3 regions of the Lacticaseibacillus zeae subsp. silagei genome follow, and region 2 is predicted to be linked to each of the others. Evidence: riboswitches for the same ligand, from Rfam matches in the RefSeq annotation. Region 2 holds a riboswitch; each other region holds the start of a gene.
What was found. A riboswitch is a leader RNA that binds a small molecule or an ion and turns the genes downstream of it on or off. The one in region 2 is predicted to bind lysine.
Positions count from the first base shown of each region.

Region 1: another riboswitch for lysine. It lies ahead of LACZS1_RS13685 (ABC transporter permease subunit); the one in region 2 lies ahead of lysA (diaminopimelate decarboxylase).
Region 3: another riboswitch for lysine. It lies ahead of LACZS1_RS06335 (amino acid permease); the one in region 2 lies ahead of lysA (diaminopimelate decarboxylase).

Region 1 is NZ_CP132484.1:2,956,615-2,960,869, forward strand. It holds gene LACZS1_RS13675 (helix-turn-helix domain-containing protein) at 1-517, opposite strand, end outside; gene LACZS1_RS13680 (CPBP family intramembrane glutamic endopeptidase) at 750-1,430, shown strand; lysine riboswitch at 1,667-1,840, shown strand; gene LACZS1_RS13685 (ABC transporter permease subunit) at 1,947-3,548, shown strand; gene LACZS1_RS13690 (amino acid ABC transporter ATP-binding protein) at 3,552-4,255, shown strand, end outside.
Region 2 is NZ_CP132484.1:185,069-189,323, forward strand. It holds gene LACZS1_RS00925 (N-acetyldiaminopimelate deacetylase) at 1-291, opposite strand, end outside; gene dapD (2,3,4,5-tetrahydropyridine-2,6-dicarboxylate N-acetyltransferase) at 298-1,002, opposite strand; gene lysA (diaminopimelate decarboxylase) at 1,012-2,361, opposite strand; lysine riboswitch at 2,549-2,728, opposite strand; gene LACZS1_RS00940 (aspartate kinase) at 3,370-4,255, shown strand, end outside.
Region 3 is NZ_CP132484.1:1,322,359-1,326,613, forward strand. It holds gene alsS (acetolactate synthase AlsS) at 1-457, shown strand, start outside; gene budA (acetolactate decarboxylase) at 526-1,236, shown strand; lysine riboswitch at 1,296-1,470, shown strand; gene LACZS1_RS06335 (amino acid permease) at 1,614-3,080, shown strand; gene LACZS1_RS06340 (helix-turn-helix domain-containing protein) at 3,236-4,255, opposite strand, start outside.

The DNA.
Region 1 (4,255 bases), 270 kb from region 2:
CCAAACTCATCAGTTGCTCATGGTCGTATATCACCAAGGTGGCGGCAAAGAGATCAAGCTCGTACAATCCCCAGTACCGAATCCGTTTCAAATACTTGATGACATCGGCTTTCATCTGCGGCGTTGTCTGAAAACTCGGGTCCGTAAATCCATTGTGGGCCAGAATATTAATCTGATTCAGTCGGTAAAAAATCAGGCCGGTTTGCCGCCACAAGCGATACTGCTTTTGTGCTAACGCCTGCAACGCTGACTTACCGGCAACCGTGGCCCGATTAACCTGTTGGAAAAAATTCTCCGGATTCAATGCCCGATAGCCTTGTTGCATCAACTCAACATCTTGGTCAAAGCGCGTTAACAGTTTTAAAACAACGGCTGCACTGAGCTGGGTCTCCCCCCGTTCAAAGCGTGACAAAGTAGCGGCTGTCGTAATCCCGGCCGCAATTTCTTCCAATGAGTCATTTTCCTCAAGACGCAACGCCCGTAAATAGGCCCCGACTTTGACAGGCTCCTCCGCCATCAGCACCCGCCCCTTTTTATGAGAAGTTTATTAGACAAATTTAACACGTTTTGTCATTTTTTCAAAATCGAAATATTTTTCTGTGCTTTGCATTTGTTAATCTGTATGTTTTTATTTTTAGTCTGTGCCTATTTTTAAACTTGTTAACCATTAACGCTAATTGTTACAATGGGCGCGTATTTATGTAGCCCAGTTTTTTAGAGCATTCAAAAGTCTAAAGAAGGACAGATAATTGGGGAAAATAATATCCATTGGCGGTTCACTGCTAAAGCACTCTCTTCTCCTCACAGGCATCTTACTGCTTGATATCTTAACCGAATTCCATGATTTTTTTACAATCAGCAAATTGCAGCAAGACCAATATGAAGTTCTAGTGATTGAACTAATATTAAAGGGGGCATTCATTTGGTTTCTTCATTGGCTGTATTTCCGGCAATTAAAACGTTTTAATCCAAATGGTTATGGCCTAAAGCCACTTTCGAGAAAGAACGTGCTTATATTTCTCATTGGGGTTGCGTCTCTCTTCGGGTTTCTGTGTGTTGAATCTCTCACGCCTTTCAACGCGGACAATGCCACGAATCAGGTGCTTGTTAACAAATTCATTCGAACTGCGCCACTATTAGCTAGTGTTGACGCTGTATTAGCGGCCCCAATTATTGAAGAATTTATATTACGTGGTATTTTCTTTAACTATTTTTTCAACAAGAACACTATTATGAGCAAAATTTTCGTTGTCTTAGTCTCTGGCTTTGTGTTTGGGTTGCTTCATGAACCTCATTTCACCGTCAATCTTTTAGTTTACTGCACCATGGGATGGCTATTTGGTTCCGTTTACGCGCTTACTGGGGATTTACGCTATAGCATCGCACTGCACATCCTTAATAACGTCTTAGCTTTTGTCTCTATGTTTTGACAGAGGTTCAAAAATGCTTCTCGTAAGTATGCCTGCAAATATAATCTTCTCCCACCATAACGCGTTCACTGCCGCAGAAGTCTGCGTGTAAGAACCTCAGGCGCAATGTTCAAAAACCGGCCATCACATCTGAGGCCACTTACACACCGACTTCTAACCGCGCCAATTCACGCTCACATCCAATTGACATCCACCTCCCATTCCGCTACACTCGATCTTGACATTTAAATACACCACCAAGAAATAGAGGTTGCGGTGGGCAACGAAAACTGGGGAGTGCCGGATCATGTTGAACCAGTCGTAAGTGCCACCGCCGAAATGTCGGGCCGTGTTCGGACGATCCGCATTGGGCCATGAGCACATAACTCATGGACTGTCGAAGCAAGTTGCTTCGGGGCGCTATGATTCTGGTTTATGACTAAAATCGATGGAATCGACCTTTATTGCTTGTTCAATAAAGGTCGATTTTTTGGTTCCAGCTCTATTTCCCACTACAAGAAGGGAGAATGTCATTTTATGAAAAAACACTGGGTTGCACGTTTGGGTGTTCTGGGGCTCGTATTGAGCCTATTGCTTGGCGGTTTTGCCGCTAAGCCGGTTAATGCTGCGAGCGACGACAACACATTCAAAGTCGGTATGGAAGCCGGCTATGCACCGTTCAATTGGACACAGAACACAGATGCCAATAACGCGGTCAAGATTCAAGGCAGTCATGAATACGCTAATGGTTACGATGTTCAGATTGCGCGGAAAGTTGCTAAGGCACTGCACAAGAAAGTCGTCGTGGTCAAAACCTCTTGGGATGGCCTGCCACCTGCTTTAACTTCCGGCAAAATCGATGCCATTATCGCCGGGATGTCACCAACACCGGATCGGCGCAAAACGATCGATTTTACCAATCCGTACTACATTTCCAACCTGACTATGGTCGTCCGCAAAGATAGCAAATATGCAAAAGCCAAGAGCATTGCTGATTTTAAAGGCGCCAAAGTGACAGCTCAACTCAGTACTTATCACTATCAGGCGATTAACCAAATCAAGGGAGTCGTCAAGGAACCGGCCATGAATGATTTTCCGGCGATGCGGGTGGCCTTGGAGTCCGGCACCATTGACGGCTACGTTTCCGAAGTTCCTGAAGGGATCACGGCAGAACGCGCCAATCCGAACCTGATGTATATCCATTTTGCGAAGGGTCAGGGGTTTAAAACCGATGCCAGTGACACCAACCTAGCAATCGGTTTGCGGAAAAACGATCCCAATAAGGCTAAAATCAATGAACTGCTCGCCACGATTTCCAGTAAGGAGCGGGCTCGTCTGATGAACGAAGCGGTCGATAATCAGCCTTCGACCGAAAAGAGCGGCAACTGGTTCATGGCCATTATGAAACAGTATGGACCGATGCTCTTGCGTGGTACCGGTATGACGCTGCTGCTGGCATTGGTCGGCACGCTTGTCGGCTTCATCATCGGCTTGTTAGTCGGCATTATTCGCACCACGCCAAAACCCAAGAAGTTGGGACAGCGCGGTTTGCGAGCCGTTATCAATTGGCTGCTTTCCTTGTATATCGAAGTCTTCCGTGGCACGCCAATGATTGTTCAGGCCGCGGTCTTGTACTATGGCGCCGCTCAAGCCTGGCACCTGAACATGGATCGCACCACCGCCGCGCTTTTGATTGTTTCGATTAACACTGGCGCCTACATTTCCGAAATTATCCGTGGCGGGATTATTTCCGTTGATGAAGGACAGTTCGAAGCGGCCAGTGCGCTGGGCATGACGCATCTGCAAACCATGATGAAAGTCATCCTGCCGCAAGCGGTTCGTAACTCCCTGCCAGCGGTCACGAATGAGTTCATTGTGAACATTAAGGATACGTCCGTGCTGTCGGTTATCTCGGTTTCCGAACTATTCTTCAGCGGCGAAACCATTGCCGGGCAAAGCTTCCAGTTCTTCCACACTTACCTGATCGTCAGCGGCATCTACCTCATCATGACCTTCACCATCAGCCGCCTCTTCCGGCTCATCGAAAAACATCTCGACGGACCCAAAGACTACAACGTGATGAACAATCAAATGCAGGTTGAAACGCCAAAAATCGGCACCGCAAAAGAGGGGGACTAGCTCATGGCAAGCGAACCATTAATCCAAGTTAAGAATCTCAAAAAGAGTTTTGGGAACCACGAAGTCCTGACTGACATCAACTTTAACGTCCAAGCCGGCGAAGTTGTTTCAATCATCGGTCGCAGCGGCTCCGGCAAGTCGACCCTGTTGCGCAACATCAACCTGTTGGAAACCCCAACTGGCGGCGATATTCTTTTTCACGGCAAAAGCATTTTAGGTGAAGACGTGAAGTTAAGCACCTACCGCGCCAAAGTCGGCATGGTGTTTCAGAGCTTCAACTTGTTCAACAACATGACCGTCTTGCAAAATGTGATGGTGCCGCAGCAAACCGTCTTAAAACGCGACGCTGCTGCCGCCAAAACTCACGCGTTGGAACTGTTGAAACAAGTCGGCATGGATCCTTTCATTGCCGCTAAACCGGATCAGCTCTCCGGCGGGCAGGAACAGCGGGTCGCCATTGCCCGCGCCGAAGCAATGGATCCGGAAGTGCTCCTGTTTGATGAACCGACCAGTGCGCTGGATCCGGAAATGGTCGATGATGTCCTGAACACGATGACAGCCCTGGCACACACCGGCCTGACCATGATCATCGTCACCCACGAAATGGCCTTCGCCCGCGATGTTTCCGACCGCGTCGTCTTCATGAACAACGGCATCATTGCCGAGTCCGGCACGCCGGATCAAATCTTCGGCAATCCACAACAAAC
Region 2 (4,255 bases):
GCAAGCATGGGCGATGCCGGAATGCTGCGAGCTAAACGGTAAGCCGGTTTCTTCCGTCACCGGCAAGGCGTCAATGTCGGTTCGATAGCCGATGGTCCGCTGCGGGTTTTGTCCGTGAACTTTGACCAGTAAGGCAGTCGGCAATTTAGGCAGTGTCCGAATAGTGAGAAAGGTTTGCGGAAAACTATGCACCGTTTTAAGTAGGAAGGCATGCGTTTCTTTTTCCTGCAAGGCAAGTTCGGGAATTTGGTGGAGCTGGCGGCGAATGGCAATCAATTCAGCTTCCTTCATTAAAAGTCACAGCTTTCTGAGTTCGTCGAGCAGGACGGTTTTGGCTTCCGTTTGATCGTTGACCTGCTTGATGACTTTGGCCGGAACGCCAGCGACCACCGTGTGTGCCGGCACATCGTTAATGACGACAGCTCCGGCGGCAATGACCGCTCCTTCGCCGACCGACACGCCTTCAAGAACCACGGCATTGGCGCCGATCATGACGTGATCACCGATTGTGAGGGGTTTTGCTGACGGTGGTTCTACCACGCCAGCCAAAACGGTACCGGCACCAATATGGCAATATTTGCCGACAATCGCTCGACCGCCCAGCACCGCACCCATGTCGATCATGGTGCCATCGCCGATTTCAGCGCCGATGTTGATAATGGCGCCCATCATGATCACTGCATTGTTGCCGATCAGAACCTGGTCACGAATGATCGCGCCGGGTTCAATCCGAGCATTTTCCGCTTTGATATCTAGCAAAGGAACGCCGGTATTACGGCCCGCAGTTTCGACATAGTAGTCGTCAAGCTTGGCCTTTTTCAAAATTGGCTGGATAACTGCCCAGTCGCCGATGACCGTTCCGGTGTGCTCCCCAAAGAATGCGTGCACACTTTTTGGAAAATGCATATCAGCTAACTCGCCTTTGAGATAGACCTTAACGGGTGTTGTTTTCTGACTGTTGGCAATGGTTGAAATGATCTTTTGGGTGTCTAATTGTGCCATGATGGCCTCCTATTTGGTTGCGGTAGTAGCGTTGTTGACGGTGGTTGCGGGTGTTGACGAGCTCGGTGCGGCGTAGTGGTGATCGTGCTGAATCAAGTCAGCGTAAGTTTCGCGCGTGACGACCAGCTGAGCTTGGCCATTTTCAACGAAAACGACGGCCGGCCGCGGGTTGCGGTTGTAGTTGGATGCCATGGAGTAGCCATAAGCGCCGGTGTCGAAAACGGCAACCACATCGCCTGGCTGCGTGGCGGGCAATGGGGCGTCGTCGATTAAAATATCTCCGGATTCGCAGTACTTGCCGACGAGATGGACATGCTCGGTTGGCTTGGCGGTCGGGTGATCGGCAACCACCGCAGTGTATTGCGCCTGATAAAGGGCGGGCCGAATGTTGTCACCCATGCCACCGTCAACTGCAGCATACGGCCGCAACCCAGGCACGTCTTTGCGGCTGCCGACCGTGTAAAGACTGTAGCCGGCGGGGCCGACAATCGACCGTCCCGGTTCAATCCAGACTGCCGGCAGCGGCCAATCAAGATGGGTGCTTTGCGTTTTGAGGGTACTCAGAATGGCTTTAACAAACGCTTCTGGCGGCAGCGGATCATCCTGGCTGGTGTAAGCAATGCCGAAACCGCCGCCGACATTAAGCACTTGCGGGGTGAAACCGAATTGCCGGTGCCAATTATCAAGGACAGCCAGCAGCTTTTGGGTGACGGCTTCAAATCCGGCCACTTCAAAAATCTGCGAGCCGATATGGGCGTGGATGCCGAGCAGGTTCAGATGTTCGTCGGCTAAAATCCGCTTGGCGGCTTCATCTGCCTGTCCACTTTCAAGATCAAAGCCGAATTTACTGTCAGTTTGGCCGGTTTGATCATAAGCATGGGTGTGGGCGCTAATTCCGGGAGCGACCCGAATCAAAACATCTTGTTGGCCAACTGCTGCTTTCAAGAGCTCATCAAGCAAATCCAATTCGTGAAAATTGTCCACAATGATCGTGCCGACGCCGGCATCCAGTGCTTGTTGCAGTTCAGCTTTGCTTTTGTTATTGCCATGAAAGCTGACTTTTGCCATGGGAAAATCGGCGGCTTGAGCCGTGTATAATTCGCCGCCAGAAACCACATCGACATGAATGTTTTCAGCCTTGGCGACATCGTACATCGCAATGGTTGCAAACGCCTTGGAAGCATAACTGACAGCATAACGAACGTTGGCAGCCTCAAAAACTTGTTTAAACGCGCGAATCTGGTGGCGAATCGCTCCGACATCATACACGTAAAGCGGCGTTTGAAACGTGTGCGCCAGTTGACTGGCCGCAACCCCGCCGATGGTTAATTGACCTTCTTGGTTTGTAGCAAAATTCATAACGTGCATCCTCCTTGAGCGTGGACTGGGCCGGTTAGAAACCGGAGCACAGGTGGTCATTGCGACCAAGGCTCTTATGTGCAGGTTTCTGGCCCAGTGAACGCGTTACGGCAGGGCGACGGCAAACGAAAAGGGATCCTTTTGTTTGGCCACGCGTCAAACAAAAAGATCCCAACTTGCAATCTACTTGAATGATAGCGCCCCGCTTAGGTTTCTAAGCGACAGTACAGGATTTATTCAACCCTGGCCCAACAGGCTTGCCGATCCCGGCGCCCCCATTTCGGCAACCGCCCCTTTCACCAAACGTCACCGCGAAGGATCTCGCTCGATTCGGATACTCATGTTGGTTGCAACCTCTATCTGTTTATCACCAGACTATAATAAAAAAACGAAAGCGTCAAGAGCGTGAACCGGCGCGGTTAGAAGTTGGAGTATAAGTGGCCTTGGGCGTGATGGCCCGGGCTTAGGCCATCGCGCCCAAGGTCCTTATACGCAGACTTCTGCGCCGGTGAACGCGTTTAAGAGAGCAGCAGAGAAAACCAGTGGCCTCCGTGATGGCCCGGGCTTAGGCCATTGCGTCCAAGGTCCTTACACGCAGGTTTCTGGCCCAGTGAACGCGTTTAAGAGAGCAGCAGAGAAAACCAGTGGCCTCAGGCGTGATGGCGCGGGCTTTAGCCATTGCGCTTAAGCTCTTCACATACAAGCTCGTTCCTGCGCCAGCCCACTTTCCGCCAGTCACAACCTCAACTACTTCATCACCCGTTTGAGTAAAAAAATTAAAAACAAATTTCAACACTTTGTTTCTATGCAATGCCGCCAAAACATGCCGATTTTCCGCCGTCGCTGGGGGTTGTGTTTCTGGGAGAGTCTGCTAAAGTACAAAATAAAATGACAGAGTTCTCATTTGCAGAAACGAGCTGGCGAAACGCGATTTCATTGGCGCGATGTCTGTGAGCGAATAGCTGCAAGTTGCTTGCGAAAGAGAACCCATTAGGGAGGCAGTTTATCGTGCGGGTCGTAAAGTTTGGCGGTTCATCATTAGCAAATGGGTCGCAGTTTGCCAAAGTTGTGGCAATCATGAAAGCAAATCCTGCGCGGCAGGTGATGGTGACCAGCGCACCTGGTAAACGGCATCCCGGCGACGTTAAAGTGACGGACTTGCTGATTCAGTATGCCCAGGCGGCCTTGCGCCATGAAAATGCAACTGAAGTCGTTAAGGAAATTGTTGCGCGCTATCAAGCAATTGCCGATGACTTCGGACTTGATCCCCAAGTCATGCAGCAAATCAGCGAAGAACTATACCAGTTACCGAAAAAGACATTTACCAATCACGATTATCTCATGGCCGGATTCAAGGCTCGCGGGGAAAAATTGAATGCGTTTCTGATGACCGCCGTTTTGAATCATGAAGGTATTGAAGCCACTTATGGCGAACCAAAAGACTTGGGGATCATGGTGACCGATGATCCGAATGATGCAGAAGTTTCACGTGAAACTTACACGCATCTGGAAGCTTTTAGTCGACCGCTGGGTGTGCTGGTAGTTCCTGGTTTCTATGGGTATACCAGTAAAGGCGCGATTGCCACTTTTTCACGAGGCGGTTCCGATATCACCGGAGCCATTCTCGCCAACGGTTTTCATGCAGACTTATATGAAAACTTTACCGATGTTGATGGGGTCGCTGCAGCTGATCCGCGGGTGGTGGCAAATCCCCAGATGATTCAGGAAATGACTTATCGGGAAATGCGAGAGCTATCATATGGTGGGTTTGGCGTTTTCCATGATGAAGCGATTTTGCCAGCTATTGCGGGACAGATTCCCATTAATTTGAAGAACACCAATCATCCCGATGCTCCCGGGACCATGATTGTTCCCGAGCAGCATTTTGTCCCGA
Region 3 (4,255 bases), 1.1 Mb from region 2:
CGAACCGCGGCACTTGCTATTTTCCAATGGGATGCAGACGCTAGGCGTTGCCTTGCCTTGGGCGATTGCGGCGACTTTGGTCCGTCCGGGTAAAAAGGCGGTTTCAGTATCAGGTGACGGCGGTTTTCTTTTCTCGGGCCAAGAGCTAGAAACAGCAGTTCGATTGAAAGCGGATTTGGTTCACATTATTTGGAACGATGGCCATTATGATATGGTAAAATTCCAAGAAGAGATGAAATATGGTCGGGCAGCTGGCGTTGATTTTGGCCCGGTCGACTTCGTCAAATATGCGGAGGCTTTTGGTGCCAAAGGTCTGCGTGTCAATCAACCGAGTGAACTTGGCAAAGTGTTAGATGAAGCCTTTGCGACGAAAGGACCGGTGCTGGTTGATATTCCGGTTGATTATTCCGACAATGCGGAACTCGGCGCGGCCATGCTCCCTGATCAGATTTATTAATCGTTAGTGGCAGGTTGACTCAAGGCGGTTGCAGGCTCGAAACCTGTGTAAAAGGAGGTTGTTATTTTTTGAAAACGGATCGATTGTATCAACATGGGACACTGGCAATGCTAGTACCTGGTTTGTTTGCCGGGACACAGACGATCGAAGCTTTGTTGCAACACGGTGACACCGGCATTGGCACGTTGACCGGCCTTGATGGCGAGTTGATTATTCAAGCCGGAAAAGTTTATCAGGTGAATGCACAGGGTACCGTTCGTGAAGTTGCAGCGAATGAGAAAGTGCCGTTTGCGAATGTTCATTATCAAGACGATGTTTCGGCCGGAAAGCTTCAAGGGTTGGATCTGACCGGGTTTCAGAAAGCGGTCCTTGACCGGTTACAAACCAGTAATCTTTTTGCGGCAGTTCGGGTCGAAGGGACCTTTACGCAAATGCACACGCGCGCTGTGTTGCCGCAGCAACCTCCTTATCCGACGTTGACAGAAACGGCTTCGGGTCAAAAAGAATTTCATGCCGATAACGTCAAAGGAACGTTGATCGGTTACTTTTCACCGGATCTTTATGCCGGTGCAGTATCGCCGGGTTTCCATTTGCACTTTTTGGCGACTGATCATCACATGGGTGGGCACATTCTTGGCTTTGAGCTCGACAGTGGCGAATTATTTTTGCAAAAGTTTAGTGACTTTCAGTTACACTTGCCGACAGATGACGAACCGTTCTTAAAGCAGCATTTTGACACGGCTAGTTTAGTCGATGACATCCGCAAAGCTGAAAATTGAGTTAAAACCGGGTGAGAACCGGTTGCCGTCAGATATAAGACATGATAACGTGAACCATAATCAAGATTAGAGGTCGCACCGATCATCAGTCGCAACTGCAATGGCCTGAACGCCAGATGCACAGTTGTTAAAGGGAAAGGTGCCGAAATGCCGGCTTAGTTCAGTAAGGCGGTGTTGGGCCAGTGGATAACATCTGCTGGACTGTCGCGGCTATCGCGGGGCGCTAACAAATCGGATCACGTTTATTCATGACGAAAAGCAGAATAAGCCGATGGGTTAGTTACTGACACCCATCGGTTTTTTTATTGCTTAAACGCGCTGTAACCGTAACAGCCTAACGTTTAACATCTCAACCCATTCAGCAAAGGAGTACATTTGTGGCACAGTCAGCAACGAATCAGGTCAAACGAGAACTCAAAACCCGGCATCTTTCAATGATTGCCCTCGGCGGCAGTATTGGCACCGGACTTTTTGTCGCAAGCGGCAGCGCGATTGCAACTGCCGGACCGGGCGGCGCAATCGCAGCTTATATTGGTATCGGGTTAATGGTGTTCTTTCTGATGACCAGTTTGGGCGAAATGGCCACCTATGTACCGGTATCCGGGTCTTTTTCAGAGTACGCCAGCCGGTTTGTTGATCCGGCGTTTGGCTTTGCTTTAGGCTGGAACTATTGGTTCAATTGGGCGATCACCGTTGCCGTTGATGTTTCAACAACGGCCATTGTGATGCACTTCTGGTTACCGGATGTGCCAGGTTGGCTGTTTTCGCTGGGCTTTTTGGCACTTATTTTTACGATTAACATTATTTCGGTCAAATCATTTGGCGAAACCGAATATTGGCTTTCATTAATCAAAGTGATTACGGTCTTGGTCTTCCTGGTCGTGGGCTTGCTGACCATTCTGGGGATCATGGGCGGACACGGTCCCATCGGCTTTAAAAATTATACGACCGGGGCGGCACCGTTTGTTGGTGGTTTGCCTGCAACGTTAGCGGTTTTCGTAGTTGCTGGTTTTTCTTTTCAAGGCACCGAATTAATCGGGATTACGGCGGGTGAAAGTGCCACGCCCGAAACCAGCATTCCCAAGGCAATTAAGCAGGTGTTTTGGCGGATCTTGCTGTTTTATATTCTGTCCATTGCCGTTATTGCCGCCATCATTCCTTATACCAGTCCGAATTTGTTAGGCGCTAGCGTTGATCAGGTGGCGATTTCGCCGTTTACGCTGGTTTTTGATCGAATTGGGCTCGCTGGGGCAGCCAGTGTGATGAACGCCGTGATTCTGACATCGGTTTTGTCGTCTGCCAATTCCGGCATGTATGCCTCCACCCGAATGTTGTGGGCCATGGGCGGTTCGGGGTTTGCGCCGCGTGTTTTTCAAAAAACGAACACCCGCGGCATTCCGATTGCAGCCTTACTATTGACAACACTGGTCGGTGGTTTGACATTTTTGACCAGCATTATGGGACCCCATGTATATCAACTGTTGGTGGCTGCATCCGGCCTGACCGGATTTCTGGCGTGGCTAGGGATCGCGGTATCACATTTTCGCTTTCGGCGTGCGTTTGTGAAGCAGGGGCATGATGTTCATGAGTTGAAATATCATGCAAAATGGTTCCCGGTTGGCCCAATTTTGGCGATCATCATGAGCTTAATTGTGATTGTGGGGCAGGATCTGCAAGCGGTGCAACATTTTGCCTGGGGACGTCTGCTGATTTCTTACATGTCGATTCCGCTATTCATCGTTTTATTTGTCTGGTATAAGGTCAAACACAAGACCAAACTGATTCCGTTAGAAAAAGTCGATCTTTCACCACACCGTGAGCATCAGGCGAGCAAGCGAGCGTGAGTAAAAGAGTAGCTGATTGGCTTTTTGACCGCAACATTTCTCGCTAAAGTATATGAAATTGCGCCTAAGCTAAATCGGCTCTAAAACGCAGCAATTTGCGTTTTAGAGCCGATTTTTGATGGATAACTGGCAAAATTTATTCGAACGACGAGAGCCTAAGAAGCGGGATCGGCATTTTGGCCTGACAACGAGGCGTCGGTTTTCTTAAGATACAGGCGGCGAATCAATAAGTACAGTCGGAAAATGGCGTCGTCGCTGTCTTCAGCTGTCCAACTAATGATGTGCCCATGAAAACCGGCAGGCGCGGCGGCTTTGATGGCCTGCTCGTTATCGACACTTGTAATAACGAGGTCTGCAGTTTTAAAAACGGCACGTTCCGGCAACAAGTGAACCATTGGTAGATCAGATAAGAAGTTGACAAGGCGGCGGTTAAGCAAGTTGTGGTCGAGATAGGCCAATCTGATCCGTACGGTAGGTGTTTCCGCAAAGTAGCGCAGATAAGGCGTCAGCAAATAGTAGAGCGTGCGCAAAAATAGATGCTGCTTACCAAGAAAATGTCGATATGCCGGCGTATCAGGCAGCGTGGCAATGAATTCCTCGAGGCCTTGATAAAGATTGGTTTTGGTGTAATTCAACGCACGGGGATTGAAAAAGTCGACCAAATGCATGAAATCGCCGCCCAGCATTTCATTGTTCAATGCGATTCGGGTCAGATTGAGGATCAACCCCTGTTCGTGCTGAAGGTCAAAGACCGTGTGATGCCGAATATGATCACCTAAAAAGGCTAAAAGTCGTTTAACGAAATCGGCAGCAACTGTCTTTTGGCTAAGAACGTAATGAATAAAGTCTTTATCGGCTGGTGTGTCACGCAAGAAGGTGATCGTTCGATGTTGCTGAAAATAGAAGAAATCATTTTCAGCTTTCATGAATTGCTTATTGAACGCCGGGAACATTTCTTGCGTATAAACGGAATGCTGAAATGGTGGGTAATCCTTGAAGATCCGGTCAAACGGTTCGTTGCCGGTAACAAAATGATTGCCACTGATCCGCACCCGACAAATTGCCCAAAAGAGGATCTCTTCAAGAATATCGACCGGATTGGTTTTGGCATTGGGCAGGGCCATGTATTCTTTGACGATTTGCTTTTCATCCAGGACTTTAAATGGCCAGTCAAC